4 regions of the Pseudomonas aestiva genome follow, and region 1 is predicted to be linked to each of the others. Evidence: predicted binding sites of a transcription regulator. Region 1 holds the regulator's gene; each other region holds the start of a gene.

Region 1 (7,156 bases):
CGCCTGCTGCTGAAGGTGGAAAACGTCATGCATGCCGGCGTCGACCTGCCGCAGGTCAGCGAAGACACCCTGGTTTCCGATGCCCTGCTGGAGATGTCGCGCAAGGGACTGGGCATGACCAGCGTGCTCGGCACCGATGGTCGTCTGGCCGGCATCTTCACCGACGGCGATCTGCGTCGCGCCCTGGATCGCGGCATCGACGTGCGCACCACGGCGATCGCAACCGTGATGACCCGCGGAGGTCGAACCGCCAGGGCGCAGATGCTCGCCGCCGAGGCGCTGAAGATCATGGAAGAGCACAAGATCAACGCGCTGGTGGTGATCGATGACGAGCACCGGCCGATCGGCGCCCTCAACATGGGTGACCTGCTACGCGCCGGGGTGCTGTAGGCCGGGTTATACTGCCCGACTAATACGCCGCAATCTCGTGTTCAACCCGCCGCCCCTGGTGCGGCCCACCACAGGTACCCTCATGTTTCGCAGCTTGCGCCGCCCCGTGCTGTTGGTCCTGATCGCCGCCGCGCTCATCGCGATCGGCTACTGGAACATCCTGCCGCAGCGCTTCGTCGATGCTCCGGCCTCGTCGACCCCGCAAGACAGCGCCATCGACGGCTATGCCCTCAATACCCGGACGATCCAGTATCGCCTGGACGGCAAGATCCAGTACGAACTCAAGGCGGAGCGCAGCGAACACGTCAAGGCGACCGACGTCACCCTGGTGACCCGGCCCGACATGCTGGCCTTTCGCGGCACCGACTATCCCTGGCACATTCGCAGTGCCCGCGCCGAGGTCGCCCCCGGTGGCAGTCAGGCGGAGCTGATCGATGACGTGCGCGTCGAGCGTACCGATGAAAAAGGCCGCCCGGTGGTGTTGACCACCACCCGCATGACCGTCTTTCCTGACAAACAATATGCGCAAACCGAGCAAGCCGTTAGAATCGAGGCCGCCAATGGGGTGACCACGGCCAATGGCATGAAAGCGTATCTAGAAGACGGCAGAATGCTCCTGCTGTCCAACGTAAGAGGCCAGCATGAGGTTCGTTAAAACCCTCCCCTTCCTGTTCACCCTCGGCGCCACCTTTGGCAGTGCCGCGGCTTGGGCCCTGCCGACCGATCGCACCCAGCCGATCCGCGTGCAGGCCGACAGCGCCGAGCTCGACGACAAGCAGGGCGTGGCCGTGTACCGCGGAGACGTGGTCATCACCCAGGGCAGCATGAAGATCACCGGCAACACGGTGACCTTGACCCAGGACAATCAGGGCAACATCAAGGTCGCCACCGCAGTGGGCAAACCGGCCTACTACGAGCAGAAGCCTTCGGCGGACAAGGACATCGTCAAGGCCTATGGTCTGACGATCCAGTATTTCGCCCAGGAAAATCGCATCATCCTGATCGACCAGGCCAAGGTGGTCCAACAGGGCAACACCTTCGAAGGCGAGAAGATCGTCTATGATACCCAGCGCCAGATCGTCAACGCCGGGCGCGCCAACGGTAGCAAGGTCACCACGCCGCGGCCGCGCATCGACATGGTCATCCAGCCCAAGGATCAGCAGCAGTCGGGGCAGGGACAATGACGGTCACGCTCAAAGCCCAGCATCTGGCCAAGAGCTACAAGGGTCGTCAGGTCGTTCGCGACGTCAGCGTCAGCATCGACAGCGGCCAGATCGTCGGCCTGCTCGGTCCGAACGGCGCCGGCAAGACCACCTGTTTCTACATGATCGTCGGCCTGGTCAAGGCCGATCAGGGTCGCGTGCTGATCGACGATCAGGATGTCACCGCCCTGCCCATGCATGGCCGGGCCCGCGCCGGGATCGGCTACCTGCCGCAGGAAGCCTCGATCTTTCGCAAGCTGACCGTGGCCGACAACATCCTCGGCATCCTGGAAACCCGCAAGGATCTGGACAAGGCCGGTCGCCTGCGCGAACTGGAAAGCCTGCTGCAGGAATTCCACATCACCCATATCCGCGACAATCGCGGCATGAGCCTGTCGGGTGGCGAAAGACGTCGCGTCGAGATCGCTCGCGCCCTGGCCACCGCACCCAAGTTCATCCTGCTGGACGAACCCTTCGCTGGCGTGGACCCCATCTCGGTGGGCGACATCAAGCAGATCATTCGCCACCTCAAGGCCAAGGGCATCGGTGTGCTCATCACCGACCACAATGTCCGGGAAACCCTGACCATCTGCGAAACGGCCTACATCGTCAACGACGGCCAGCTCATCGCCGAGGGTACCGCCGAGGAAGTCCTCGCCAACGATCTGGTCAAGGAAGTCTATCTGGGCCACGAATTCCGCCTCTAGGCAAACCCGGGGAAACAAGGCATATAATTTGCTAACGCTCGCAGGGTTCGCGAGGTTCGGTGGCGCTGTTCGCGTCGGTAGACAAGGTGTATTTCCGCAGCCATGAAACCATCGCTAGTCCTCAAGATGGGCCAGCAGCTGACGATGACGCCGCAGCTGCAACAAGCCATACGTCTGCTTCAGCTCTCGACGCTCGACTTGCAGCAGGAAATCCAGGAAGCCCTGGAATCCAATCCGATGCTGGAACGCCAGGAAGAAGGTGAAGACTTCGACCAGAGCGAAGCCTCGAGCGAAGGCGATGAGAGCTCGGGCGCGGGCAACCTGGAAACCACCTTCAAGGAAACCTCGGTCGCCGTCAACGAGATGGCCGACGACTCCGAATGGAGCGAGCGTATTCCCAGCGACAGCGAGCTGCCGGTCGATACCGCCTGGGAAGACATCTACCAGACCAGCGCCAGCAGCCTGCCCAGCAATGACGACGACGAGTGGGACTTCACCACCCGCACCTCGGCGGGCGAGAGCCTGCAGACCCACCTGCTCTGGCAACTCAACCTGGCGCCCATGTCGGATCTCGATCGCCTGATCGCCGTGGCGATCATCGACGGCATCGACACCGACGGCTATCTGCAGGAAAGCCTCGAAGACATCCATGCCTCGCTGGATCCCGAGCTGGAAGTCGATCTCGATGAAGTCGAGGTGGTGCTCAGACGCGTCCAGCAATTCGAGCCGGCCGGCGTCGCCGCCCGCAATCTGCGCGAATGCCTGCTGATCCAGCTGGCCCAGCTACCGGCCAATCTCCCCCTGCTCGGCGAGGCCAGGCGCCTGGTCAGTGACTATCTCGATCTGCTCGGCAGCCGCGACTATGCGCAGCTGATGCGGCGCATGAAGATCAAGGAAGACGAGCTCAAGCCCGTCATCGAACTGATCCAGACCCTGCATCCGCGCCCCGGCTCGCAGATCGAATCCGGCGAAGCCGAATACGTGGTGCCGGACGTCATCGTCCGCAAGCACAACGAGCGCTGGCTGGTGGAGCTCAATCAGGAAGCCGTGCCGCGTCTGCGGGTCAATCCCCAGTACGCCGGCTTCGTCAAGCGCGCCGACAGCAGCGCCGACAACACCTACATGCGCAACCAGCTGCAGGAAGCGCGCTGGTTCATCAAGAGCCTGCAGAGCCGCAACGAGACCCTGATGAAGGTGGCGACCCAGATCGTCGAGCACCAGCGCGGTTTTCTCGAATACGGTGAAGAGGCGATGAAGCCGCTGGTCCTGCATGACATCGCCGAGGCGGTGGGCATGCATGAGTCGACCATCTCCCGGGTGACCACCCAGAAGTTCATGCACACCCCGCGTGGCATCTACGAACTCAAGTATTTCTTCTCCAGCCACGTCAGCACCGCCGAGGGGGGCGAATGCTCCTCCACCGCGATCCGCGCGATCATCAAGAAATTGGTGGCGGCGGAAAACGCGAAAAAGCCGTTGAGTGACAGCAAGATCGCTGGTTTACTGGAATCGCAAGGTATACAAGTCGCTCGTCGCACGGTGGCTAAGTATCGGGAATCCCTGGGTATCGCTCCGTCCAGCGAACGCAAGCGTCTCATCTGACGCGTCCTGATGTGTGACCGTGCTTCGTTCGATCCTTGTCATGTCGGCGAGCAGCTTCGCCGATCGCAGCCCGGCAATAAGGAGAAGCGGTATGCAAGTCAACATCAGTGGCCATCAGCTTGAAGTGACAGAAGCCCTGCGTGACTACATCGGCGAGAAACTCGCCCGCCTCGAACGGCACTTCGACCGTATCACCAACGTCCAGGTCATCCTGGAAGTGGACAAGCTCAAGCAGAAAGCCGAAGCCACCCTGCACGTCGCCGGCGCCGCGGTGGTTGCCAATGCCGAGCACGACGACATGTATGCCGCCATCGATCTCCTGGCCGACAAGCTCGACCGTCAACTGATTAAACACAAGGAAAAATCGATCGAACGCCAGCAGGGCGTCGGCGTCCGCTGAGGTTTCGATCGCCGCTTTATGATCAGACTCGAAAACATCCTGACCCCCGGCCGCACCCAGACGGGTGCGCCGGGTGGCAGCAAAGCCGCTGTACTGGAACGCATTGCCGAACTGGCCGCGCAGGAACTGCCCGGCCACGACGCGGCGCACATCCATGAATGCCTGATGGCGCGCGAGCGCCTGGGCTCGACCGGTTTCGGCAATGGCATTGCCATTCCCCACTGCCGCCTGGCGGGTCTGCAACAACCGCTGTGCGTGCTCTTCCACCTGCAGCAACCGGTGGACTTCGATTCCCTGGACGGCGCTCCGGTAGACCTGGTGTTCGTCCTGCTGGTCCCAGAAGCCGCCACCGAGCAGCACCTCACCCTGCTGCGCCAGATCGCCGGCATCCTCGATCGCGCCGACATCCGCGAGCGGCTGCGCAAGGCCAGGGATAGCCAGGCGCTCTATCAGATCGTCGTCGAGGCCCAGAGCGGACACTGACATGCACCTCATCATCGTGAGCGGACGTTCCGGGTCGGGCAAGAGTACGGCGCTCAACGTGCTTGAGGACAATGGCTTCTATTGCATCGACAACCTGCCGGCCAGTCTGCTGCCCGATCTGGCCCAGCATGCGCTGACCGACATGGAGCGCCCCCAGCCCAAGGTCGCCCTATCCATCGATGCGCGCAACCTGCCCAGTCAGTTGCAACGCTTTCCCGAATTGCTCGAACAGGTGCGCAGTCGCAACATCCGATGCGACGTCCTCTACCTGGATGCCGATGACCAGGCGCTGCTCAAGCGCTTTTCCGAGACGCGCCGCCGGCATCCGCTGTCGAACCAGGAAAGGTCCCTGGCCGAAGCTATCCATGACGAGCAGGTGCTGCTGTCGCCCATCGCCGACCTGTCCGACCTGAAGATCGACACCACCCACCTGAATCTCTATCAGCTGCGTGACATCCTCAAGTTGCGCCTGCTGAACGCGCCGGAGCCCGGTACCGCCTACCTGGTGGAATCCTTTGGCTTCAAGCGCGGGCTGCCGGTGGACGCGGACATGGTGTTCGATGTGCGCTTCCTGCCCAATCCCTACTGGAAACCGGACCTGCGCGACTTTTCCGGACTGGATGCGCCGGTACGCGACTATCTCGAGCAACAGCCCGAGGTAGAGACCCTGTACAATGACATCCGCGATTACCTGGTGAAGTGGCTGCCGCGTTTTGCCGCCAACAACAGGTCCTATGTGACCGTGGCCATTGGCTGTACCGGTGGTCACCACCGTTCGGTCTATCTGGCCGATCGCCTGGGTCGCGAACTCAAAGACCTGCTCAAGAACGTCCAGATTCGTCACCGCGATCTCTGACGCCCGTTTTGTTTCGACAAGGACAGACTCAATGCCTGCCCAACAGATCACCATCATCAACAAGCTGGGCCTGCACGCCCGTGCGGCTGCCAAGTTCGTCGGCGTGGCCGGCCGCTATCCTGCCAGCATTCGTGTCGGCCGCAGTGGCGAGCCGCCCGTGGATGGCAAGAGCATCATGGCGGTCATGATGCTGGCCGCTGGCAAGGGCACGGTGCTGCAACTGGAAACCGAGGGTGAACAGAGCGACGAGGCCATGCGCGCCCTGGTCGAGCTGATCAACAACTACTTCGACGAAGGTGAGTGATCGGCCCTCCTCCAGCATCGCCCAATAAAAAAGCCGCCCGAGGGCGGCTTTTTTATTGGGCGTCGACTCAGGCGTTCAGCGCCGCTTCGTAGCGACGGGTCACTTCCGGCCAGTTGATGACGTTGAAGAAGGCGCCAATGTACTCGGGACGGCGGTTCTGGTAGCGCAGGTAGTAGGCGTGCTCCCAGACGTCCAGGCCGAGGATCGGGGTGTTGCCGGTCATCAGCGGGCTGTCCTGGTTACCGGTGCTCTCGACCACCAGCTTCTTCTCGGGGGTGACGCTCAGCCAGGCCCAGCCACTGCCGAAGCGGGTCAGGGCAGCCTTGGTGAAGGCTTCCTTGAAGGCATCGAAGCCGCCCAGCTGGGACTCGATGGCTTCGGCCAGGGCGCCTTCGGGCTTGCCACCGGCGTTGGGGGCCATCACGGTCCAGAACAGGCTGTGGTTGGCATGGCCGCCACCGTTGTTCTGCACGGCGCCGCGCTTGTCCTGGGGCAGCTTGTCCAGCTGGCGAACCACGTCTTCGGCCGACAGGTTGGCGAACTCGGTGCCTTCCAGCGCCGCGTTCAGGTTGTTGATGTAGGTCTGGTGATGCTTGGTATGGTGGATTTCCATGGTCTGGGCATCGACGTGCGGTTCCAGCGCGTCGTAGGCGTAGGGCAGCTGAGGCAGAGTATGCGGCATGCGGATTGTCTCCATGGTGGCTTTGGTAAGGACCCATTGCCCTTGGGCGATGGGGTGTACGGCTGGTGCGCCACGGCGCACCGTCTGAAGCCTGGGCCGTCCGGTCAGCAGATTCGACCGCACGGCTATGTCCTAGTGCATTGCTAGGATACTAACGAGTAACGGGGTAGGCTGTCTCCCGTTCGACAGGATTTTCCTTTCCACGACGTCTGCGGTGACCTGCACTAGCTGCCCGCCAGGGTCATGCCATCGATCAACACCGAGCCGGTGCGCAGACTGCCGCGGCGTTCCACGTCGCTGCCCACCGCCAGGATCTGGCGGAACATGTCGCCCAGCCGCCCGGCGATGGTGACCTCCTGGACCGGAAACTGGATCTCGCCATTCTCGACCCAGAAGCCGCCTGCGCCACGGGAATAGTCGCCGGTGACCAGGTTGGTGCCCTGCCCCATCATTTCCGTGACCAGGAAGCCGGTGCCCATCTGCCGGATCAGTTCGGCCTGGTCCGCCGTGCCGTGGCTGACATGGAGGTT
Region 2 (7,156 bases), 1.9 Mb from region 1:
GTCGGCCAGGGCCTTGCGGAAGCGCTCGTCTTCCAGACCGCGACCGGGTTCGAGTTCATGCGAACCGCTCTCCTCGAGCCCATGCTCACCACCCTCCATGAGGTCGTCGAAACTGAACAGGCGACTCCCCATGGTGTCGCCAAGGATGCCGTAGTACTCATCCAGACTCAATTTAAGTTCGGCCGCGACTTCGGAATCTTTAGCGTCGCGACCCGTGCGCGCTTCCACGGCGCGAATGGCGTCGGTGACCATGCGCGTGTTGCGGTGCACCGAGCGCGGCGCCCAGTCGCCCTTGCGGACCTCGTCGAGCATGGCGCCGCGGATGCGGATGCCGGCGTAGGTCTCGAAGCTGGCGCCCTTGCCGGCGTCATATTTGCGCGAGGCCTCCAGCAGACCGATCATGCCGGCCTGCATCAGGTCCTCGACCTGCACGCTGGCCGGCAGACGCGCCAGGAGGTGGTAGGCGATGCGTTTCACCAACGGCGCGTAGCGGTTGATGAGTTGCTCCTGCTGGGTACGTTCCGAGGTTTTGCTGTACATGCGAAGCCCGCTGGATGCTGTCATGCGTGGGTACCGATGGCTGGTTGCACAAGGCGCTCGACAAAGAACTCGAGATGGCCGCGCGGATTGGCGGGCAACGGCCAGCCATCGACTCTCTGAGCTACCGCACGGAAGGCCAGCGAGGCCTTGGCACGCGGAAAGGCTTCGAACACGGGGCGCTGTTTCTGTACGGCTTTGCGCACCGCCTCGTCGAACGGAATGGCGCCCACATACTGCAGGGCGACATCCAGGAATCTGTCGGTCACCTTGGTCAGCTTAGCAAAGAGATTGCGACCTTCCTGGGGCGTCAGCGCCATGTTCGCCAGAACCCGGAAACGGGTGACGCCATGGTCGCGATTGAGCAGCTTGATCAGGGCGTAGGCATCGGTGATGGAGGTGGGCTCGTCGCACACCACCACCAGGACTTCTTGGGCGGCGCGAACGAAGCTGACCACCTGGTCGCCGATGCCGGCAGCGGTATCGACGATGAGCACATCGAGGTTCTCGCTGATGTCGCTGAAGGCCTGGATCAGACCGGCGTGCTGGGCCGGCGTCAGATTGACCATCGCCTGGGTGCCCGAGGCCGCCGGAACGATGCGGATGCCGCCCGGGCCGTGCAGCAGCACGTCGCGCAGCTCGCACTCGCCGGAGATGACGTCGGCCAGGGTGCGCTTGGGCGACAGGCCGAGCAGAACGTCGATGTTGGCGAGGCCCAGGTCGGCGTCGAGCAGCATGACGCGCCGCCCGATATCGGCCAGGGCCAAGGCCAGGTTGACCGACACATTGGTCTTGCCGACACCGCCTTTACCGCCCGTGACCGCTATGACTTGGACGGGATGCATGCTACCCATTGCCTGATACCTTTGATTGAAATCCGTCACACTTTAGACTAAGTGCATTTGGCGTGCCCAGGCATGCAATGCACCACTACCGTTCGTCTGCGCTAACCGGCGCGGCGGGCATTGCCTTGATACAGGCCGGCAAGCATGCCGGCCATGGTTTCTTCGCTCGGCTCCTCGGAGGCCTGCAGGCTCACCGCACGGCTCACCAGCTGGTGGCTGCGGGCCGGATGCAGGTCGTCCGGGATACGCGGGCCGTCGGCGATATAGGCCACCGGCAGACGCTGGCTGATGGCCAGGCCCAGGGCTTCGCCGAGGCTGGCGGCTTCGTCCAGCTTGGTCAGCACGCAGCCGCTCAGGCCGCAGCGCCGATAGCTGTGGTAGGCCGCCTTGAGCACCTGGCTCTGGCTGGTGACACCCAGTACCAGATAATTGCGAATCTTCAACTGGCGGTTGGCCAGGGCTTCGAGCTGCACCTTGAGCGCCGGATCATTGGCGGGCATGCCCGCGGTGTCGATCAGCACCAGGCGCTTGCGCGCCAGGGGTGCCAGCGCCTGGGCCAGGGACTGGCCGGGATCGACCAGGGTGACCGGCACGTCGAGGATGCGGCCGAGGGTCTTGATCTGCTCCTGGGCACCGATGCGGAAGCTGTCCATGCTGACCAGCGCCAGACTCTGGGGGCCGTACTTGAGCACGTAGTTGGCGGCGAGCTTGGCCAGGGTGGTGGTCTTGCCCATGCCGGCCGGACCGACGAAGGCGACAACACCGCCCTCCTCCAGGATCTTGGCGTCGGTGGTCTTGGCCAGCTGGGCGAAATTGGCCAGCAGCATGCGCCAGGCATGCCGCGGGTCCTGGATCTTGGCGACGCTGTCGAGCAGGTGGCGAGCCAGATCGGCGGGCAGGCCCATGCGCTGCAGACGGCGCCAGAGGCCGGCCTGTTGCGGACGGGTGGACTGCACCTGGGTCCAGGCCATGGAGCCAAGCTGGACTTCCAGCAGTTCACGCAGGCCACTGAGTTCGCTGCGCATGGCTTCCAGGGCGCGGCGGTCTTCCGGCGCGGCACTGGCGGCAGGCGCAGCGGCGGCGGTGGGCTGAGGGGCACGTGGCGGGGCGATCACCGGCTCGCGACGGCTGTCGGCGGCGCTGATGGCGCCCAGCAGCTGCTTGTCCTTCGGCGCGGCCGAGGGCACGCCCGGGGCGCGGATGCTGAGGTCGGCATGGGCCTGGGCGATCTTCGCATGGGTCTTGCGCAACTCCGCCTGCAGCTCCGCGTTGGGCGCGGCCGGTGCCGGAGCCTGGTAGTCCAGCGCCGCGGTCAGCTCGACCCCGCCGGCGACCCGGCGGTTGCTGAGGATGGCGGCATCCGGGCCCAGCTCGTCGCGTACCAACTTCATGGCTTGACGCATATCGGCAGCGAAGAAACGTTTGACTTGCATGATCTAGACCTCAGCCATTCTGGCCAACGGTAGCGACGATGGTGACCTGCTTGTTGTCCGGAATTTCCTGGTAGGCCAGTACACTCATGTTCGGTGCCGCCATCCGGGCGAAGCGGGACATCATCCCGCGGATCGCACCGGCCACCAGCAGCACCACTGGCTTACCCATCATTTCCTGACGCTGCGCTGCCTCGATAAGGGAACGCTGCAGTTTTTCAGCCATGCCAGGCTCGAGGAACATGCCGTCCTCGGCGCCTTGACCGGCCTTCTGCATACTACTTAGCAACATCTGTTCCAACCTTGGCTCAAGGGTGATAACAGGCAGCTCAGGCTCCATTCCCACGATGTTCTGGACGATCGCGCGGGACAGGGCGACCCGCACGGCACCCGCGATGGCGGCGGGATCTTGACTCCGCGGCCCGACGTTGGCGATGGCTTCGGCGATGGTACGGATGTCGCGGACCGGTACCTGCTCCTGCAGCAGCTGCTGGAGGATCTTGAGCAGGGTCGAGAGGGAGACGATGCCGGGCACCAGTTCCTCGGCCAGCTTGGGCGAACTCTTGGCCAGCACCTGCAGCAATTGCTGGACTTCCTCGTGACCGATCAGCTCGTGGGCGTGCTTGAAGAGCACCTGATTGAGGTGCGTGGCAACCACGGTGCTGGCATCGACCACGGTGTAGCCGAGGGATTGGGCCTGGTCGCGCTGGGTGACGTCGATCCAGACGGCCTCCAGACCGAATGCCGGATCCTTGGCGGCGACGCCGTTGAGGGAGCCGTAGACCTGACCGGGGTTGATGGCCAGTTCGCGATCCGGATAGATCTCGGCCTCGGCCACACTGACGCCCATCAAAGTCAGACGATAGGCGTTGGGCAGCAGGTCAAGGTTGTCGCGGATGTGCACCGACGGCATGAGGAAGCCGAGGTCCTGGGACAGCTTCTTGCGCACGCCCTTGATCCGCGCCAGCAGCTGGCCACCCTGGTTGCGATCGACCATGGGGATCAGCCGGTAGCCGACTTCCAGACCGACCATGTCCACCGGGGTCACGTCATCCCAGCCCAGCTCCTTGGCCTCGGCCGGACGCTGTACGGGGGCCAGGTCCTGCTGCTTCTTGGCTTCCACCTCGGCGGTCTGCTTGGCCTGGCGCTGGCGCTTGTAGATCAGCCAGGCACCGGCGGCGGCGCCACCGCCCAGGCCGAGGAACGGCAGGTGCGGCATGCCCGGGACCAGGCCCATGGCGATGATGATGAAGGCCGAGACTGCCAGCGCCTTGGGCGAGGCGAACATCTGACGATTGACCTGCTGGCCCATGTCCTCCGCCGAGGACACCCGGGTCACCATGATGGCAGCGGCGACCGACAGCAGCAGCGAAGGGACCTGGGCGACCAGGCCGTCACCGATGGTCAGCAGGGCGTAGATGCGCGCCGCTTCGCCGAACGGCAGACCGTGCTGGGCCATGCCGATGGCCATGCCGCCGATGAGGTTGATGAAGAGGATCAGCAGACCGGCGACGGCGTCACCGCGGACGAATTTGCTGGCACCGTCCATCGACCCGTAGAAGTCGGCTTCCTGGCCCACTTCGGTCCGACGCTTCTTGGCTTCGACCTGGTCGATTATGCCGGCATTGAGGTCGGCGTCGATGGCCATCTGCTTGCCGGGCATGGCGTCCAGGGTGAAACGCGCCGACACCTCGGAGATACGGCCGGCACCCTTGGTCACCACCACGAAGTTGATGATCATGAGGATGGCGAACACCACCGCACCGACCACGTAGTTGCCGCCGACCACCACCTCGCCGAAGGCCTGGATGACCTTGCCCGCGGCATCGTGGCCGTCCTGGCCGTGCAGCAGCACGACGCGGCTCGAGGCCACGTTCAGCGCCAGGCGCAGCAGGGTCGACACCAGCAGGATGGTCGGGAAGACCGCGAAGTCCAGCGGCCGCAGGGCGTAGACGCTGACCAGCAGGACCACGATCGACAGGGCGATGTTGAAGGTGAACAGCACGTCCAGCAGGAAAGGCGGCATCGGCAGCGTCATCATGGCGAGCATCGCCAGGACGGCCAGCGGCACGCCCAGGTTGCCGCGAGCCAGACCGCGCATGTTGCCCATCATCATGGATTTGTCGACTTTCACACCCATTCCTCGCTTGCCGGTGCCGGCGTCACGGAAAGTTGACGCAGCGCACTGTTCGCAGGGGCTTGAGCAAGCTCCGGGCCAACTGCTCAAGACCTTGAATCAGCGAGGTTTTCCCGGGGGTGATACAGGACTGGTTACGGATCGCCGGAATCGTCGGCTGAACCGCGGGCGGCGGCCATGAGTCTGTCTAGGGACCTGCGCTAGCGCGCCTATCCGAGGAACATCATCATGAGAATCTGGACCGCGACGCTGTTGGCTACCTGCCTGGTCGGAACCGCCCAGGCGGCCGAATCCCTGACGATCCCGCTGAACAAGGTCACGACCGACGGTGTGGGCGAAAGCGTCGGTAGCGTACAGGTGACCCGTTCCAAGTACGGCCTGGTCTTCACGCCCGATCTCAAGGGCCTGGAGCCCGGCATCCATGGCTTCCATGTCCATACCAAGCCCAACTGCGGCGCGGCCGAGGTGAATGGCACCCTGACCGCAGGTGGCGCCGCGGGCGGCCATCTGGATCCGCGCAACACCGGCAAGCACAGCGCGCCCTGGTCGGACGACGGCCACCTGGGCGAATTGCCGGCGCTCTATGTGACCGCCGACGGCCAGGCCACCCAGCCGGTGCTGGCGCCGCGCCTGAAGCGCCTCGAAGAGCTCAAGGGCCATGCACTGATGGTGCATGCCGGTGGCGACAACTACGCCGACCAGCCCAAGCCGCTGGGCGGTGGCGGCGCGCGCGTCGCCTGCGGCGTCATCAAGTAGGCGCCTTCCCCTCCTCATCCCGCAGGAGATCCGGCGGGATGGGCAGATCGGACAGCTTGGGCTTGCGCCCGCGTCCGGCGCGGAATTGCCTGAGCTGATAGACATAGGCCAGGACCTGGGCCACGGCGACGTAGAGACCGGCCGGAATCTCCTGGTCCACTTCGGTGGAGAAGTACACCGCCCGCGCCAGCCCCGGCGACTCCAGCAGCGAGACCTGATGCTGCTGGGCGATCTCGCGGATCTTCAACGCGGTGAAATCGCTGCCCTTGGCCACCAGCACCGGCGCCCCACCCTTGGCCGCATCGTACTTGAGCGCCACGGCGAAGTGGGTCGGGTTGGTGATGACCACATCGGCGTTGGGCACCTCGGCCATCATCCGCCGCTGCGCCATCTGCCGCTGCATCTGGCGAATCTTGCCCTTGACCTCGGGCTTGCCCTCGCTGTCCTTGTACTCGTCCTTGATCTCCTGCTTGGTCATCATCAGCTTCTTGCGATTGCTGAGGATCTGGAAAGGCACGTCCACCGCGGCGATGATCAGCAGCCCCAGGGCCAGCAGCAGGGTGGCATGCCCCACCACCTGCATGCTGTGCAGCAGCGCCTGTTCGGTCGGCAGCTTGGCGATCTGCAGCAGCGCCGTGCGTTCGCTCATCAGCACCATCACCGACACGCCCAGGATGATGAAGAACTTGCCCAGCGCCTTGAGCAGTTCCACCAGGGAATGCTTGGAAAACATCCGGGCGATGCCGGACATGGGATTCATCCGGCTCGGCTTGGGCGCCAGCACCTTGCCGGAAAACAGGAAGCCGCCCAGGGCGATATGACCAATGATGGCGGCGATCACCACCAGGGCGATCATCGGCAGCATGCCGATCATCGCCGCCTTGCCCGAGGCCAGCAGGAAGGTGCCCATGAAGCGCTCGTCCATGACCTCTTCCCGCCGCAGGGAGAAGTTGCTGCGCATCACCTCCAGCAGCTTGCCGCCGAGAAAGGCGCCATACATCAGCAGGCCGCCGACCCCCGAGAGCATGACCGCCACCGTACCGAGTTCGCGTGATCGCGGGAGCTGACCCTCTTCCCGGGAATCACGCTTGCGTTTCTCCGTGGGGTCTTCTGTGCGGTCTTCGCCATCGGATTCAGCCATGTGGCATATCTCCTAGCGGGCTCGGGCGAGTTCGCGCAGCCACTGCAGCGCCTCGCTAGCGAGACTTTCATAGTGGGAGAGGATGTCGGCGGTGCCGAGCCAGACGATGACCATGCCCAGCACCACGATCAGCGGCATGCCGACGGAAAAGATGTTCAGCTGCGGTGCTGCGCGGGTCATGATGCCGAAGGCGATGTTGACCACCAGCAGCGCGGTGATGGCCGGCAGCACCAGCAGGATACCGGCGCCCAATACCCAGCCCAGCCGCCCGGCGACCTGCCAGAAGTGCTCGACACTCAGGGTATCCCCC
Region 3 (7,156 bases), 2.0 Mb from region 1:
AGTACGAGCGCTCCCAGGAGCGGGGCGACGGCGAACAGAGGTTTCATGGAGCGCTTCCTCACAGGGGATTAGAGCTGTTGACTGACGAAGCCGAGCATGTCGTCGGCCGCTTTGATGACCTTGGAATTCATCTCGTAGGCGCGCTGGGTGGTGATCATGTTCACCAACTCCTCCACGGTGCTCACGTTGGAGTTTTCCAGGGTGCTCTGCAGCACGGTGCCAAGACCGTTGAGGCCCGGGGTACCGACCTGGGGGGCGCCGCTGGACGCCGTCTCGCTGAACAGGTTCTGGCCCACGGCCTGGAGACCGCCCGGGTTGACGAACTGGGCGATCTGCAGATTGCCGATGACCTGGGGTGCGGCCTGGCCGGCGGTAGTGACCGACACGGTGCCGTCTTCGCCAACGGTGAAGGTCTTGGTATCGGCCGGCAGCACGATGGCGGGCTGCAGGGCGAAGCCGTTGGCGGTGACCAGCTGGCCATCGGCATTCAGATGGAAGGTACCGTCACGGGTGTAGTTGATGGTCCCGTCAGGCATGGTCACCTGGAAGAAGCCGTCGCCGTTGATGGCCATGTCCAGCGGCTGGTCGGTGGTCTGCAGCGAACCCTCGGTGAAGTTCTTCTGGGTGCCGACGATGCGCACACCGGTACCCAGTTGCAGGCCAGAGGGCAGCTGGTTGTCCTGGGTGGACTGGGCACCCGGCTGGCGACGGATCTGGTACAGCAGGTCCTGGAATTCGGCGCGATCGCGCTTGAAGCCCGTGGTGGACACGTTGGCCAGGTTGTTGGAAATGGTGGTGAGGTTCATGTCCTGGGCGGACAGACCGGTCTTGGCGACCCACAGTGACGACATCATGATGGTATTCCTCGAAGTGCCGGTTTTACGTCGGCGCTAGCCTTGATCAGGAGAATTGCAAAACCTTTGCCAGCGCCGCGTCGTTGTCTTCGGCGCTGCGCATCATCTTCACCTGCAGCTCGAACTGGCGGGACAGCGACAGGATCGAGGTCATCTCCTCCGCCGCATTGACGTTGCTCGACTCGACGAAGCCGGACACCAGGGACACGTTGGCATCCATGGGCGGCGCGGCCTGGCCCTGCTTCATGTGCAGCAGGCCGTCGAGCCCCTTTTCCATCTGCTTGGTGTCGGGATTGACCAGCTTGATGCGGTCGACCTGGGCCAGGGCGTTGGCCGCCTGACCAGAGCCGCGCACGGTGATGCTGCCGTCCTGACCGATTTCCACCTTGGAAGCGGGCGGCACGGCGATGGGTCCGCCATTGCCGAGCACCGGCAAGCCGCTGCCGGTCCGCAGCATGCCGAGGGGATCGATCTGCAGGCTGGAGGTGCGGACATAGGCCTCCTTGCCGGAGGGATCCTGGACCGCGACGAAGCCCGGCCCCTGGATGGCCACGTCCAGGTCACGCCCGGTTTCCTGCAGCGCACCGGGAGTGAAGTCGGTCGCCGGCCGCTCGCTCATGGAATAGACGCGCGACGGCATGGTTTCGCCGAACACCTGCATCGAGCGCGCCTGTTCGAGATCCTTGCGGAATCCCGAGGTCGAGACGTTGGCCAGGTTGTTGGCATGGGCGCGCTGAGCCATTTCGTTCTGGCTGGCGCCGGTCATGGCGACGTACAGCAGCTTGTCCATCTGATCCTCCGACGGCGGCAGATTGCCGCCAAGCTTGCGTTCGGAGGTTCTATAGCAAGGCCCGTTCCAGAAAACTTAAACACATATGAATCAAGGACTTGAGAATAGAAAAGCCTCCCGAGGGAGGCTTTTCCTGACGTCTGAGCGGCAAGCCGTCAGAGAAACGACATCAACGCAGGTTGATGATGGTCTGGGTGATGGCGTTCTCGGTCTCGATGGTCTTGGCGTTCGCCTGGTAGTTGCGCTGCGCCACGATCATGTCGACCAGCTCGGTGGAGATGTCCACGTTGGACGCCTCCAGCGCCCCGGACTGCAGGGCTCCCAGGGTTCCGGAGCGCGGCGTGCCGACCACCGGCTGACCCGACTCCGAAGACTCGGTCCAGGAGGTCTTGCCCATGGGGGTCAGGCCCTGGACGTTGGCGAAGTTCGCCAGCACGACCTGGCCCTGCACCTTGGACTGACCGTTGGTGTAGCGCGCGAAGATCTGGCCGGTATCGTCGATCTCCAGGCCGGACAACTGGCCGGTGGTGTAGCCGTCCTGGTTGACGCTGGTCACGGCAAAGGCGCTGCTGTACTGGGTCGAGCCACGCATATCCAGGGTGATGCCGGCCGGGTTGGCCACGGCGCCGTTGGAGGCCCAGGTCGCCGGGGTACCGCCGTTGGAAATGGCCGGGACCCAGTTGTCCAGCTTGAGCACGCCCTCGAAGGCATTGGTGCTGGCGTTGTTGACCTGCTTGAGATCGGTCGAGGCCACATTGGCACCGTCGAGCGCACCACTGCTGGTGAACGGCAGGGTCACGCTGTAGGGCGTGGCGACCTTGGTGGTCGCATCTTCCTTGGTGGGGTCGCCCGGATTGCGACCGTCGATCAGCACGTTCATGGTCCAGGAGTTGTTCGCGCCCTTGACGAAATACTGCGACAGGACGTGGGCGTTGCCCTGGCTGTCATAGATGTTCACCGAGGTCGAGGAGTTGTAGCTGGTCGGATCGGACGGGTTGAACGGCGTCGTGGTCGGCGTCGTCTGGGTCGAGTTCAGGTTGACCGTTTGCTTGATCGAGCTGGACGCCTTGGGCGCCTGGCTGGCGGTCTCGATGCGCAGGTCGCTGCGCACGCCCGGCTGCAGCAGACCCTGGTCGTTGGTGGTATAGCCCTGCAGCTTGTAGCCGTTGTTGTCGACGATGAAGCCTTGCTTGTCGGTCCCGAAGTAACCGGCACGGGTGTACTGGATAGCGCCATTGTTGCTGGTGACGAAGAAGCCGTTGCCGTTGATGCCCATGTCCAGCGCGTTCTGCGTGGAATCGATGGTGCCCTGGTTGAACAGCTGGCCGACATTGCCGAGCAGCACGCCGCTGCCCTGGGCATTCTTGCCGGTGCCCAGAACCGAGGCGGCATAGAGGTCCTGGAACTCCGCCCGCGACTGCTTGAAGCCGACGGTGCTGGCGTTGGCGATGTTGTTGCCGGTGATGTTGAGGTCACTGGACGCGGCCTTGATGCCGCTCAAACCGATATTGAAAGACATGCTGGATTCCTCTCGTGTGCCGCGCCTTACTGGCCGACCGCCTGGACTTTGGAGATGCCGATGCTGCCGACGCCGGCAAGGTTGAGTGTCATTTCGCCGCCGTTCTGCCCGAGCGTCACACTGTCGACGTTGGCTGGCAGACTGGTCTTCATGGCCGTGGTGGTGTCGTTCACGTTCGCCTGGGCCTCGAAGCGGTAGGTGCCGGCATCCAGCTTCTTGCCGCTGGCGTCGGTACCATCCCAGGTAAAATTCACCAGGCCACTGGATTGCTGCCCCAGGTTCAGACGATTCACCTGACTGCCCGCGTCGTTGTAGACATTGACCCAGACGTTCGGACTGGACGCGGTCAGGTTGAGCGCACCCTTGAAGTCCGCACTGGTATCCACCTTGACCTTGTCGGTATCGACGATCACCTTGCGGCCCACCAGGGTGGACGCCTGCAGTGCCTGGGAAGACTGACTGCCGGAGAGGATCGAGCTGACGCTGGTGTTGAGGTTGGTGATGCCCTCGACGGTACTGAACTGCGCCAGCTGTGCGATGAACTCGCCGTTGCCCTGGGGCTCCAGCGGATTCTGGTTGTTCATCTGGGCGACCATCAGCTTGAGGAACTCGTCCTTGCCGAGCTTGCCGCCTTTCTTGCCATCGCTGCTAGCGGTCTCGGAGGTAGCGTCTGTCTTGTTGACGGAGTACTTGTCGAGCACCGACTGAGCGGTTGAATTGGTCGTGCTTATGGACATGGCGCCGGTTCCTTACTGACCGAGGGTCAGTACCTTCTGCATCATCTGTTTGGCGGTATTCATCATTTCCGCATTGGTCTGGAAGGCGCGACTGGCCGAAATCATGTCGGCCATCTCCTCCACCACGTTCACGTTGGGGTAGTAGACGTAGCCGTCCTTGTCCGCCATGGGGTGGTTGGGCTCATAGCGCTTCTGCACCTCGCTCTGATCCTCGACGATGCCCTTCACCTCTACCCCGACCCCGGCCTGGCCCTGGTTGTCGAACAACGAGGCGCCGCCCTGGGCGTCATTGAGCTGGGCGGCGAATACCGGATGCCGCGCCTTGTAGGTCTGGTCGACGCTGGAAGACACGGAATCGGCGTTGGCCATGTTGCTGGCCACGGTGTTGAGGCGAACGTTCTGGGCGCTCATCCCGCTACCGGCGATGTTGAACAGCGAACTCAGGGACATGGCTACTCTCCGCGCAGGGCCGACATCAGCCCCTTGAACTTGCTATTGAGCAGGGTGAAGCTGGCCTGGAAATTCATCGCGTTTTCGGCGTAGTTGGCCTGCTCGACCTGCGCATCCACGGTGTTCTGGTCCACCGAGGGCTGAGTGGGGATGCGATACTTCAAGGCCGCATCGCCCATGCCCATGTCGAAGCCTTCAGCGGCGATATGGCGGCTGTTGGTGGTTTCCAGCTGATAGTGGCCGGCAGCGCCCGGAGCGCTCTTGGCCGCCTGCTCTGCCATCACGGCGCTGAAATCCAGATCCCGCGCCTTGTAGCCCGGGGTATCGGCATTGGCGATGTTGTTGCCCAACACCTCGGCGCGTTGCGAACGGAAGTTCAGCGCCTGCTCGTGCAACCCGAGTGCTTTGTCGAAACTGATGCTCATGTCGAGAGACCTTTGACGTGGCTTGCAAGCGATTTAGCAAGGCCCGTGCCAGTCTCTTGCATCCATTTAAATCAAGGGTTTAGCGCAACGCGGCAGTCAGAACGACGGCAAGCGGCAAGGTTTTTCCGCCGCCTTTGCCGGCCCCGGGATCGGGGGCGGCAAAACTTTGGCGCAGAAAAGGTAAACCGGGAGCCAGACCTACATGCTGTGGATTTTCCCCTATCGAACCGGACCAATGCCCCGTCAAATTGCGGCCTGCCACAAACGCCTAAAATCCTGCAGCGATCGGTATTCGACGCGTTGTACGGATACCCCTCGCAATGCCTGACAGCGATAGCCAGGTTGCTTAGGGTCTTTGCATGGTCGAGCTTAGACATGTGGCGGATATAACCGCCCTTCTTAGTCTTCACGAAGCTTTCCGCCATCCCGCTGCCTGGGGACTACACGCCGTTTTCATCAGAGGCAACAGGTCGACCTGCTGCGCAAAAGATGAGTCTGTTTGGCGGTATAGGTCTACTCATTACCAGCCAGATACTGCGCCGTTAACGAAAGTCGCCTAACTCCAAGCCATGTTCGATAGCGCCTAGCATCACGTCGCGAACCACGTCACCGCTACAGCGTCTTGCGCCAGCCGCCCAACTGACAGTAAGGCAATGGCAGGCTATCGCCCGCCATTGCCGGGAAAGGACCTAAACCGATGTCCAAAGCCAGTTGAACATTACGTCTGTCTCAAGAGTTGTTGTGGCGCGCATCGGATAGAGCACGACGATAAAGGGTAACCATCTCGCCCAGCAGCTCCTGAGCGATATTGCAGGCAACCTTTAGCCGCAGCTCTTCAGGATGACCGGAGTGGCGCTCTGCCAGCTGAATTAGCAGGTCACCTAGCATTGAGGCACGAAGATCCGCATCGGCATCGATAGATCGAGTGGAAAGATCCATTTGGTCGAGCGTGATTGGCTTGCTGGGGAACGGGACGATAGAGGGATTCTTCTCAGCCATAGCAAACCTCCGTTGTAGAGGTAGATGGCATACAGGTAGCGCCAAGGCGGAGCTCGGGCTTAAAAGGAGATACAGGCATTTTAACTGCTCCTCAGACGATTAAGGAGCCGCCACCCGCCGTTGTCACTCGGTGATGGGAGGCGGACCGTGAGGGGGTGACAAACCGGCGTCCGAGGCAACCGGCCAGGCAAAAGCCTGCCCCACACGGCCCGCCATAGAAAACAACAGATGTGGTCTAGCTACAGCGCTACCGCGCCTCGAACGAATCGGGTTGTCACACCCGGTCGTGGGATTGACCACGACAATGCAAATTTACCGTTTTGGAACGCGCCCTAGCAACCCGTGACGACGCTCGCTACCTATGACTCATCTAGGTTGGTCTACAGCAGACCATTTGGTACGCAACAGAAATACGGTAACGGGCCAAATCAGATTGTTCTGGGACAGACCAATCCAGCCCCCACGAGACTCGCTGACAGCCGAACGGCCTTCGTAGGGGGAGAGCAAATGGGAAACTATTGCACGCACAAGCGCTACGCATCGACTAACTGGTTCACGACGCCAATCGCACTGCTGGTAGATCCGCGGCTGACGCCGCTGGAGCGCAACGGGTGGCAGGTCTTACGCATGCTCAGTGATGCAGACGGTGTGAGTTCGCTTACGAGTCTGAGCCAGCTTCGACGCTATCTCAGCACCACGCCGTTAGGACAACGGGCGGGCTATGAGACGGCACGACGTGTGCTGAAGGTGCTACGCCTGACGGGTTGGATCACTCTGCTCGGTGTACAGCGTGACCCCATGACGGGCAAGGTGATGAGCGAGCGCTACAGGGTGCATGAGCGTGCCTTAGCGTTTGATCGAGCATGCACTGCCGACCAGACGCTTGCCGGCCTATTGCACGCGTGCCTTCACGAGACGGGCCATCCGATCCACCGGATTGCGCAGCATCTCAATCATGCGTTCGAGCAAAAGCAGCGCAGTGACGATGGGCAGGCTAGCCCTGATGACCTCGGGAGCTCTAGCTCCGAGGCGGTACAGATGGGGTCTGGCATAGGCCAAACTGGTCTGTCACAGACCAACGAAGTCCACGACGAACCCATTGGCCAATACAGTACGTACAGTAGTAAGACGTATAAAGTACGTACGTACCCTTCAGAGCTCGAAAGCACAGAGGGCAGCACTCCGCTTCCATCCTGTCTTGCGGGAGTTGATGAAAAGCAGTTGCAAGAGCTTCTAACTGGACTTGATGAGTTGGCGCTGGAGCAGCGTCAGCAGGTGTTGGCAGAACTGGAGGCCAGACACCGTAGCGGCGGCATACGCGACGTAGTGGCCTATGCCTTTGGCTTGATCAGACGAGCGCAGTCGGGAGGTTTCCGGCCTTA
Region 4 (7,156 bases), 1.8 Mb from region 1:
CGTGACGATCAAGGCCATCCTCACCGATATCGAAGGTACCACCAGCGCCGTCAGCTTCGTCTTCGACGTGCTCTTTCCCTATGCCCGTGAGCACCTGCCGGCCCTTGTGCGCGCCCATGCCGGAGAGCCGGCGGTGGCCGAGCAACTCGATGCCGTGCGCGCCGAAGCCGGCGAGCTGGACGCCGACGTGGAGCGGGTGATCGCCATCCTGCTGGAATGGATCGCCACCGACCGCAAGGCCACACCGCTCAAGGCGCTGCAGGGTCAGGTATGGGAGCAGGGCTATCGCGCCGGCACCCTCAAGGGCCACGTCTATCCCGACGCCGTCCAGGCCCTGCGCCAGTGGCACGCGGCGGGGCTGCCGCTGTACGTCTATTCCTCCGGATCGATCCAGGCGCAGAAGCTGATCTTCGGCTGCTCCGAGCACGGCGATCTCACGCCTTTGTTTTCCGGGTATTTCGATACCCTGACCGGCGGCAAGCGCGACGCCGCGTCCTATGCGCGCATCGCCTCGGCCACCACCCACGCGCCGGCGGAACTGCTGTTCCTCTCCGATGTGGTGGAAGAGCTGGATGCCGCGCGCCAGGCCGGTCTGCCGACCTGCGGGCTGGTACGTGCCGGTGGCCAGCTGGGCGATCATCCGTGCGTGGCGTCCTTTGCCGACATCGATCTCGCCGGACTCACCTGAAGCCCACGGCCGGCCTCGCTGCCAAGCGAGCCGGCCGAACTCGACGCCCTCATCGCCAGTCCCAATTGACGAGACCTGTGTCCTCGCAACGGGAGTCGCGACATGATCAATTCCACCATCGGCGGTGTACTGGGCTTCATCGTCTTCCTGCTCGACATCTGGGCCATCGTCAACGTCATCCGCAGTGACAGCACCAGCAACGCCAAGATCGGCTGGACGGTGCTCATCATCGTGCTGCCGGTGATCGGCCTGATCGCCTGGGCTGCCGCCGGACCCCGCGGCAATCGCTCGGCCACGGCACCCACGCACAAGGGCTAGCCAGCACAACGCTGGAGCCTGTCACATCCAGCTCTTACAATGCCCGGCTTTTGGCCGGGCATTGTCTGTCTCGGCCAGCCACCTGCGGAGATCGACATGAGCGACTACCTGGAAACCCTCTACGACGGCTACGGTCAGCGATTCACCGTCGAGCGCATGCTGCACGAGGTGCGCACCGAGCATCAGCACCTGGTGATCTTCCAGAACGCCGTGCTGGGCAAGGTCATGGCCCTGGATGGCGTCATCCAGACCACCGAGGCCGACGAATTCATCTATCACGAGATGCTCACCCACGTCCCCCTGCTGGCCCATCCGGCGCCCAGGCGGGTGCTCATCATCGGCGGTGGCGACGGTGGCATCCTGCGCGAAGTGGCCAAGCACCGGGGTGTCGAGCACATCACCATGGTCGAGATCGATGGCTCGGTGGTGGCGATGTGCAAGGAGCACTTCCCCGGTCACTCGGCAGGCGCCTTCGACGACCCGCGGCTGAAGGTGGTGATCGACGACGGCATGAATTTCGTCGCCAATACCACCGAACGCTACGACGTCATCATCTCCGACTCCACCGATCCCATCGGACCGGCCGAGGTTCTCTTTTCGGAGAACTTCTATCAGGCCTGCCATCGTTGTCTGAACGACGGCGGCGTGATGGTGGCCCAGAACGGTACTCCGTTCCTGCAACTGGACGAGGTCAAGACCACTGCCAGCCGCATGTCCGGGCTGTTCGCCGATTGGCACTTTTATCTGTCGGCGGTGCCTACTTACATAGGGGGCGTCATGACCCTGGCCTGGGGTAGCAAGGACTCGACCTTGCGTCGGCAGAATGCCGAAACCCTGGCGCAGCGCTACAGTGATACAGGCATCCAGACCCGTTATTACACTCCGGAGCTGCATGCCGCAGCCTTTGCTCTACCTCGATACGTGCTGGAGACCATCGGCAAGGCGTAAGCCCTGGCGGTCGCTGCACCGTTCGAGTTCTCAGCCGCGACTCGCCAGGCGTCGGTAGCGACGTCCAGCGAGACGATCATCCGAACCAGAGGAGGGAAGTCCTATGTCCTTGTCGTTTGCCGATGATGTGAGCTTGAACCTGCTGCAGCGGATGAAGGAGGGCGGCTTCGATTTCGCTCGCTTCCATCCCATCGATTTCTTCGCCATATTCGCCGATGAAGGCAAGGCCCGCATCGCTGCGGACCAGTTTCACGGCGAATCCCTCAACGCCCAGGTGCTCCCCCATGAAGAGGGCGGCTGGCATCTGCAGGTCAGCAAGGTGATGTTCGCCACCCACGCCACCATCGATGATTTCGAAAGCGATCTCGAGGCGGTGGTGGCGCCTCTTGGCGGTCAGCTCGATGGCTGGGGCGTCACCCAGGAAGTCAGCCGCAGCTCCGCCTGATCCTGCACGTCCCGAGGCGGCATCCCAGACGGGGTGCCTGTCTCATCTCCGGTTACCGCTCGGCCCCTCAATCATCGCACTTTCCGCGCAGCGCACCGTCTTAGGGTCATGACGGAGACGTTGCGGTGCATGCGCACGCTTACGTGCCTGGGTTTGGTGCATCGTGCGACTCGCAGCCGCGCAAGGGCTTGATCTTGAAGGCTCTGGCGCTGGCACGCGGCTTGCGAAGCTGCACCGTGGGTGACAAGGAGATCGGCATGAGCCGCCAACTGTATAACGAGATGTATGACGTCCAGGCGCAATGCCGACCGCATTATGGTCGCTATGCCCAGTGGCTGAGCGAGACACCCCCGGAACTCCTGGCCCAGCGGCGGCGTGAAGCCGATCTGCTGTTCCATCGCGCCGGGATCACCTTCACCCTCTATGGCGACGAACAGGGCACGGAACGCCTGATTCCCTTCGACGCCCTGCCGCGCGCCATTCCCGCCAGCGAATGGCAGATCATCGAACGCGGTTGCATCCAGCGTGTTCAGGCGCTGAATCTCTTTCTGCACGACCTCTATCATGACCAGCGCATCATCAAGGCCGGGGTCATTCCCGCCGAGCAGGTGCTGGCCAACGACCAGTATCAGCTGGCCATGCAGGGGCTGGACCTGCCCAATGGCATCTACGCCCATATCGCCGGGGTCGATCTGGTACGAGATGGCGATGGCGCCTACTACGTGCTGGAAGACAACCTGCGCACCCCCAGCGGTGTCTCCTACATGCTCGAAAACCGCAAGATGATGATGCGGCTGTTTCCCGAGCTGTTCACCCTGGAGCGCATCGCGCCCATCGACCACTATCCGAACATCCTGCTCGATACCCTGCGCAGCTCCACCCCGGTCAACAACCCCACGGTGGTGGTCCTTACCCCGGGTCGTTTCAACAGCGCCTATTTCGAACACGCCTTCCTCGCGCGCGAGATGGGCGTGGAGCTGGTGGAGGGTGCCGATCTGCTGGTGCGCGACGAGCAGGTGTTCATGCGTACCACCTCTGGCTTCCGCAAGGTCGATGTCATCTATCGGCGTCTCGACGACGCCTTCCTCGACCCGCTGGCCTTCAATCCCGATTCCATGCTCGGCGTGCCCGGTCTGCTCGCCGCCTATCGCGCCGGCAATGTCATCCTGGCCAATGCCATAGGTACCGGGGTGGCCGACGACAAGTCGATCTATCCCTATGTGCCGGAGATGATCCGCTTCTATCTCAGCGAAGAACCCATCCTCTATAACGTGCCCACCTGGCAGTGCCGCAAGCCGGAAGAACTGTCCCATGTGCTGGCCAACCTGCCCGAGCTGGTGGTCAAGGAAGTCCATGGTTCCGGCGGCTACGGCATGCTGGTCGGCCCCACCGCCAGCAGCCTGGAGATCGAAGCCTTCCGCGCGCGGCTCAAGGCCAACCCCAGTGCCTACATCGCCCAGCCGACTCTGTCGCTGTCCACCTGCCCGACCTTTGTCGAGAACGGCATCGCACCGCGCCACATCGACCTGCGGCCCTTCGTGCTGTCCGGGCGCAAGACGCGTCTGGTGCCCGGTGGCCTGACCCGGGTCGCCCTGCGCGAAGGCTCGCTGGTGGTGAATTCCTCCCAGGGCGGCGGCACCAAGGACACCTGGGTGGTCCAGGACTAGATCGCCACAGAACAGCGGCCGCTCCGGCGGCCCCGCAAGGACCTTTGAAAGGCGACCCCACCATGTTGAGTCGTACCGCTGCCGATCTGTACTGGATGTCCCGCAACCTGGAGCGCGCCGAGAATCTCGCGCGGATGCTGGACGTCAGCTATTCGCTGTCGATGATGCCGCAGAGCGGGCAGGGCGGAGGCCTGGATGAACTGGCCATGCCACTGCTCATCACCGGCACCCTGGATGACTACCGGGAAAAGCACGGGGCCCTGCACCCCGAGCGCCTGCTGCACTTCTTCGCCCTGGACGAGCGCAACCCCGGCAGCATCTATTGCTGTCTGCAGGCTGCGCGCAGCAATGCCCACGCGGTGCGTGGGCGCATCACCGCCGACATGTGGGAGAACGTCAACTCCACCTGGCTGGAGATGCGCGAGATCGCCGTTACCGGCCTGATCCGCTTCGGCATCAGCCGTTTCTGCGAGTGGGTGAAGGAGCGTTCCCACCTTTTCCGTGGCGCCACCGTCGGCACCATCATGCGAAACGACGCCTATCGCTTCATCCGCCTGGGTACCTTCGTCGAACGCGCCGACAACACCCTGCGCATGCTCGACGCTCGCTACCAGGTGCTCGGCGAAGAGGAAGCGGAAGCCATCAGCGATGCCTCCGCCCGCGGCTTCTATCAGTGGAGCGCCCTGCTGCGCGCCCTGAGCGCCTTCGAGGCCTATACCGAGCTCTATCGCGATGCCCTCAACGTGCGCAACGGCGCCGAGCTGCTGCTGTTGCAGGAAGACCTGCCGCGCTCGCTGCTGGCCTGCGTGATCGAGCTGCACCGGGTGCTGGTCAGTCTGCCCGGCGAGAACGGTCGCGAGGCCAAGCGCCTGGCGGCAGGTCTGGAGGCAAGACTGCGCTACACCAGCATCGACGAGGTGCTCGAAGAAGGCCTGCATGCCTGGATCGGCGATTTCATCGTCCACGTCCGCCAACTCGGCAGTGGCATCAACACCGCTTACCTGGAGATCGTATGAGACTCGCGATCCATCACGAAACCCTGTATCGCTACGCCGACCTGGTCCGCGCCAGCATCCAGTACCTGCGTCTCACGCCACAGGACGACGCGCGACAGAAGATTCTCAGCTGGGAGCTGGCACTGCCGCGCCCGGCGCTCGCGCAGCGCGATCCCTTCGGCAACATTCTCCATGTGCTGACCCTGGACACCCCGCACGACGCCATCACCATCACCGCCAGCGGCCAGGTGGAGATCGACGAGACCTTCGAGGCGGAACCCTGCCAGGCCTCGGCCTTTCCCTTTCTGCGTCAGACCCGGCTGACCGAGGCCGACGAGGCGCTTACCGCCTTCGCCCGCGAGGTCTGCGACGGTCGCCGGGATCGCGCCACCCTGATCCAGCTGATGGAGCATTTGCACGAGCGCATGACCTATGTGCCCGGCTCCACCGAGGTGGACGGCAATGCCGCCCAGGCCTTCGCCAAGGGGGCCGGGGTCTGTCAGGACCATGCCCATGCCTTCCTGGCCTGCGCCCGCAGCCTGGGCATCCCGGCACGCTATGTGTCTGGCTATCTGTGCACCGACGACAGCGCGCACCTTTCCAGCCATGCCTGGGCGGAAGCCTGGCACGACGGCGCCTGGTACAGCTACGACGTCACCAATCGTCTGATCCGACCGGAGCGGCACCTGCGCCTGGCCATCGGCCTGGACTACCTGGATGCCTGTCCGGTGCGCGGCATGCGCCGCGGTGGCGGGGTGGAGCACATGGAGGCCAAGGTGCTGGTCGAGCCCTTGCAGCAGGCGCAGCAACAGCAATAATCAGCGCTGCCCACAGCAGACGAGAAGGCGGCCACGGGCCGTCTTTTCTTTTGGGGGCGCGTCTGTTGCGTCGACCGTTCCATCACCCGAGGTTCGCATGACCTATTGCGTCGCCATGAAACTGCAAGATGGCCTGGTATTTGTCGCCGACTCCCGCACCAATGCCGGAGTCGACAACATCGCTACCTTCCGCAAGCTGCATCTGTTCCGGATCCCCGGCGAGCGCCTGATCGCCATCCAGTCAGCGGGCAACCTGGCCACCTCCCAGGCGGTCGTGAGTCTGCTCCGGCAACGGCTGGACAGCGAGCGGGACAACCCCCACGGGGTGCCCACCCTGTACGACGCCGCCCGGCTGCTGGGGCAGACCCTACGGGAAGTCCTGCAACGCGACGCCGAGGATGCACCCCAGGGGCACGGCCTGGATCTGAGCTGTTCCTTTCTGCTGGGTGGGCAGATCCGCGGCGCGGCGCCGGAGCTGTTCAATCTCTATCCTCATGGCAACTTCATCAGTGCCACCGAGGACACGCCTTACTTCCAGATCGGCGAGAGCAAATACGGCAAGCCCATCCTGGATCGGGCGCTGACCTTCGCGACGCCACTGGAGGAGGCCCTGCGCTGCGCACTGCTGTCCTACGACGCCACCATTCGCAGCAATCTGTCGGTCGGGCTACCGCTGGATCTGGTGGTCTATCCGCGTGATCGACTGGCGCAGGTGAGTAGTCATCGGATCGACGAACACGATCCCTACTTCCAGGCCTTGCGCAAGGGCTGGGGGGAGGGGTTGCGTGATCTGCTGGCAGACTTGCCGGCAGCCCCTGCGGACTATTGGCGCTAGGGATCAGCCAACGAACCGCGAGAGGTTGGGGATGACCAGCACTACGGTGGTGACGATGAGCACGAAACTCGCCTGACGCCACTTGGGGACGGGATTCTTGAACATGACTCGGGGCCTTTATTGTTAGCTGTTTAGAGCCTTTACGTCTTCAGCGGGAAGCGCTTGCGCAACAGCGGCATGCAATTACTGATACCCGCAGGCTTGAGCACTATCCAGTAGCTATAGAACATAAATTTCAGTTTTGTGTCGGTAACCGGCCAGGCGGTTATCAGAAATGTCGTACCAGGCGATTTTTCCTTTGCTTTCAGCCGATTAGAAAAATGCTTGCGACGCTACCGTTGGTCGGAGGTATCAGTGACTCAGGGCCAGGGGAAAGCGACCAACCGGTCATCCCGTGAACGGGGCAGGGCGGAGCCCCTTCCAGGTCGTGAATGCAAATGCA

The links. Region 1 encodes sigma-54, which starts transcription at its own class of promoters, with help from an activator protein. Its sites were predicted from a motif close to ANTGGCATNNANNTTGCTNT; they were not measured.
Region 2: flhA (flagellar biosynthesis protein FlhA) is a predicted target of sigma-54. The motif match lies at 5,013-5,032, and genes of this name have one in related genera.
Region 3: flgB (flagellar basal body rod protein FlgB) is a predicted target of sigma-54. The motif match lies at 4,809-4,828, and genes of this name have one in related genera.
Region 4: AABM56_RS14600 (circularly permuted type 2 ATP-grasp protein) is a predicted target of sigma-54. The motif match lies at 2,608-2,627, and genes of this name have one in related genera.

Annotation. Positions count from the first base shown of each region.
Region 1 covers NZ_CP150916.1:1,349,860-1,357,015, reverse strand. Annotated here, with positions in the region: gene AABM56_RS06250 (KpsF/GutQ family sugar-phosphate isomerase) at 1-390, shown strand, start outside; gene lptC (LPS export ABC transporter periplasmic protein LptC) at 473-1,045, shown strand; gene lptA (lipopolysaccharide transport periplasmic protein LptA) at 1,032-1,574, shown strand; gene lptB (LPS export ABC transporter ATP-binding protein) at 1,571-2,299, shown strand; gene AABM56_RS06230 (RNA polymerase factor sigma-54) at 2,402-3,901, shown strand; gene raiA (ribosome-associated translation inhibitor RaiA) at 3,993-4,301, shown strand; gene ptsN (PTS IIA-like nitrogen regulatory protein PtsN) at 4,320-4,784, shown strand; gene rapZ (RNase adapter RapZ) at 4,786-5,640, shown strand; gene AABM56_RS06210 (HPr family phosphocarrier protein) at 5,672-5,944, shown strand; gene AABM56_RS06205 (superoxide dismutase) at 6,012-6,626, opposite strand; gene pmbA (metalloprotease PmbA) at 6,851-7,156, opposite strand, start outside.
Region 2 covers NZ_CP150916.1:3,287,092-3,294,247, forward strand. Annotated here, with positions in the region: gene fliA (RNA polymerase sigma factor FliA) at 1-564, opposite strand, end outside; gene fleN (flagellar synthesis regulator FleN) at 561-1,391, opposite strand; gene flhF (flagellar biosynthesis protein FlhF) at 1,484-2,815, opposite strand; gene flhA (flagellar biosynthesis protein FlhA) at 2,826-4,928, opposite strand; gene sodC (superoxide dismutase family protein) at 5,178-5,705, shown strand; gene flhB (flagellar biosynthesis protein FlhB) at 5,698-6,846, opposite strand; gene fliR (flagellar biosynthetic protein FliR) at 6,859-7,156, opposite strand, start outside.
Region 3 covers NZ_CP150916.1:3,374,703-3,381,858, forward strand. Annotated here, with positions in the region: gene flgH (flagellar basal body L-ring protein FlgH) at 1-47, opposite strand, end outside; gene flgG (flagellar basal-body rod protein FlgG) at 69-854, opposite strand; gene AABM56_RS15655 (flagellar basal body rod protein FlgF) at 901-1,644, opposite strand; gene flgE (flagellar hook protein FlgE) at 1,814-3,163, opposite strand; gene AABM56_RS15665 (flagellar hook assembly protein FlgD) at 3,190-3,900, opposite strand; gene flgC (flagellar basal body rod protein FlgC) at 3,913-4,350, opposite strand; gene flgB (flagellar basal body rod protein FlgB) at 4,353-4,775, opposite strand; gene AABM56_RS15680 (hypothetical protein) at 5,505-5,774, opposite strand; gene AABM56_RS15685 (STY4528 family pathogenicity island replication protein) at 6,282-7,156, shown strand, end outside.
Region 4 covers NZ_CP150916.1:3,138,717-3,145,872, reverse strand. Annotated here, with positions in the region: gene AABM56_RS14625 (acireductone dioxygenase) at 1-5, shown strand, start outside; gene mtnC (acireductone synthase) at 2-688, shown strand; gene AABM56_RS14615 (PLD nuclease N-terminal domain-containing protein) at 791-1,006, shown strand; gene speE (polyamine aminopropyltransferase) at 1,103-1,954, shown strand; gene AABM56_RS14605 (ribonuclease E inhibitor RraB) at 2,058-2,399, shown strand; gene AABM56_RS14600 (circularly permuted type 2 ATP-grasp protein) at 2,657-4,066, shown strand; gene AABM56_RS14595 (alpha-E domain-containing protein) at 4,129-5,082, shown strand; gene AABM56_RS14590 (transglutaminase family protein) at 5,079-5,879, shown strand; gene AABM56_RS14585 (proteasome-type protease) at 5,977-6,714, shown strand.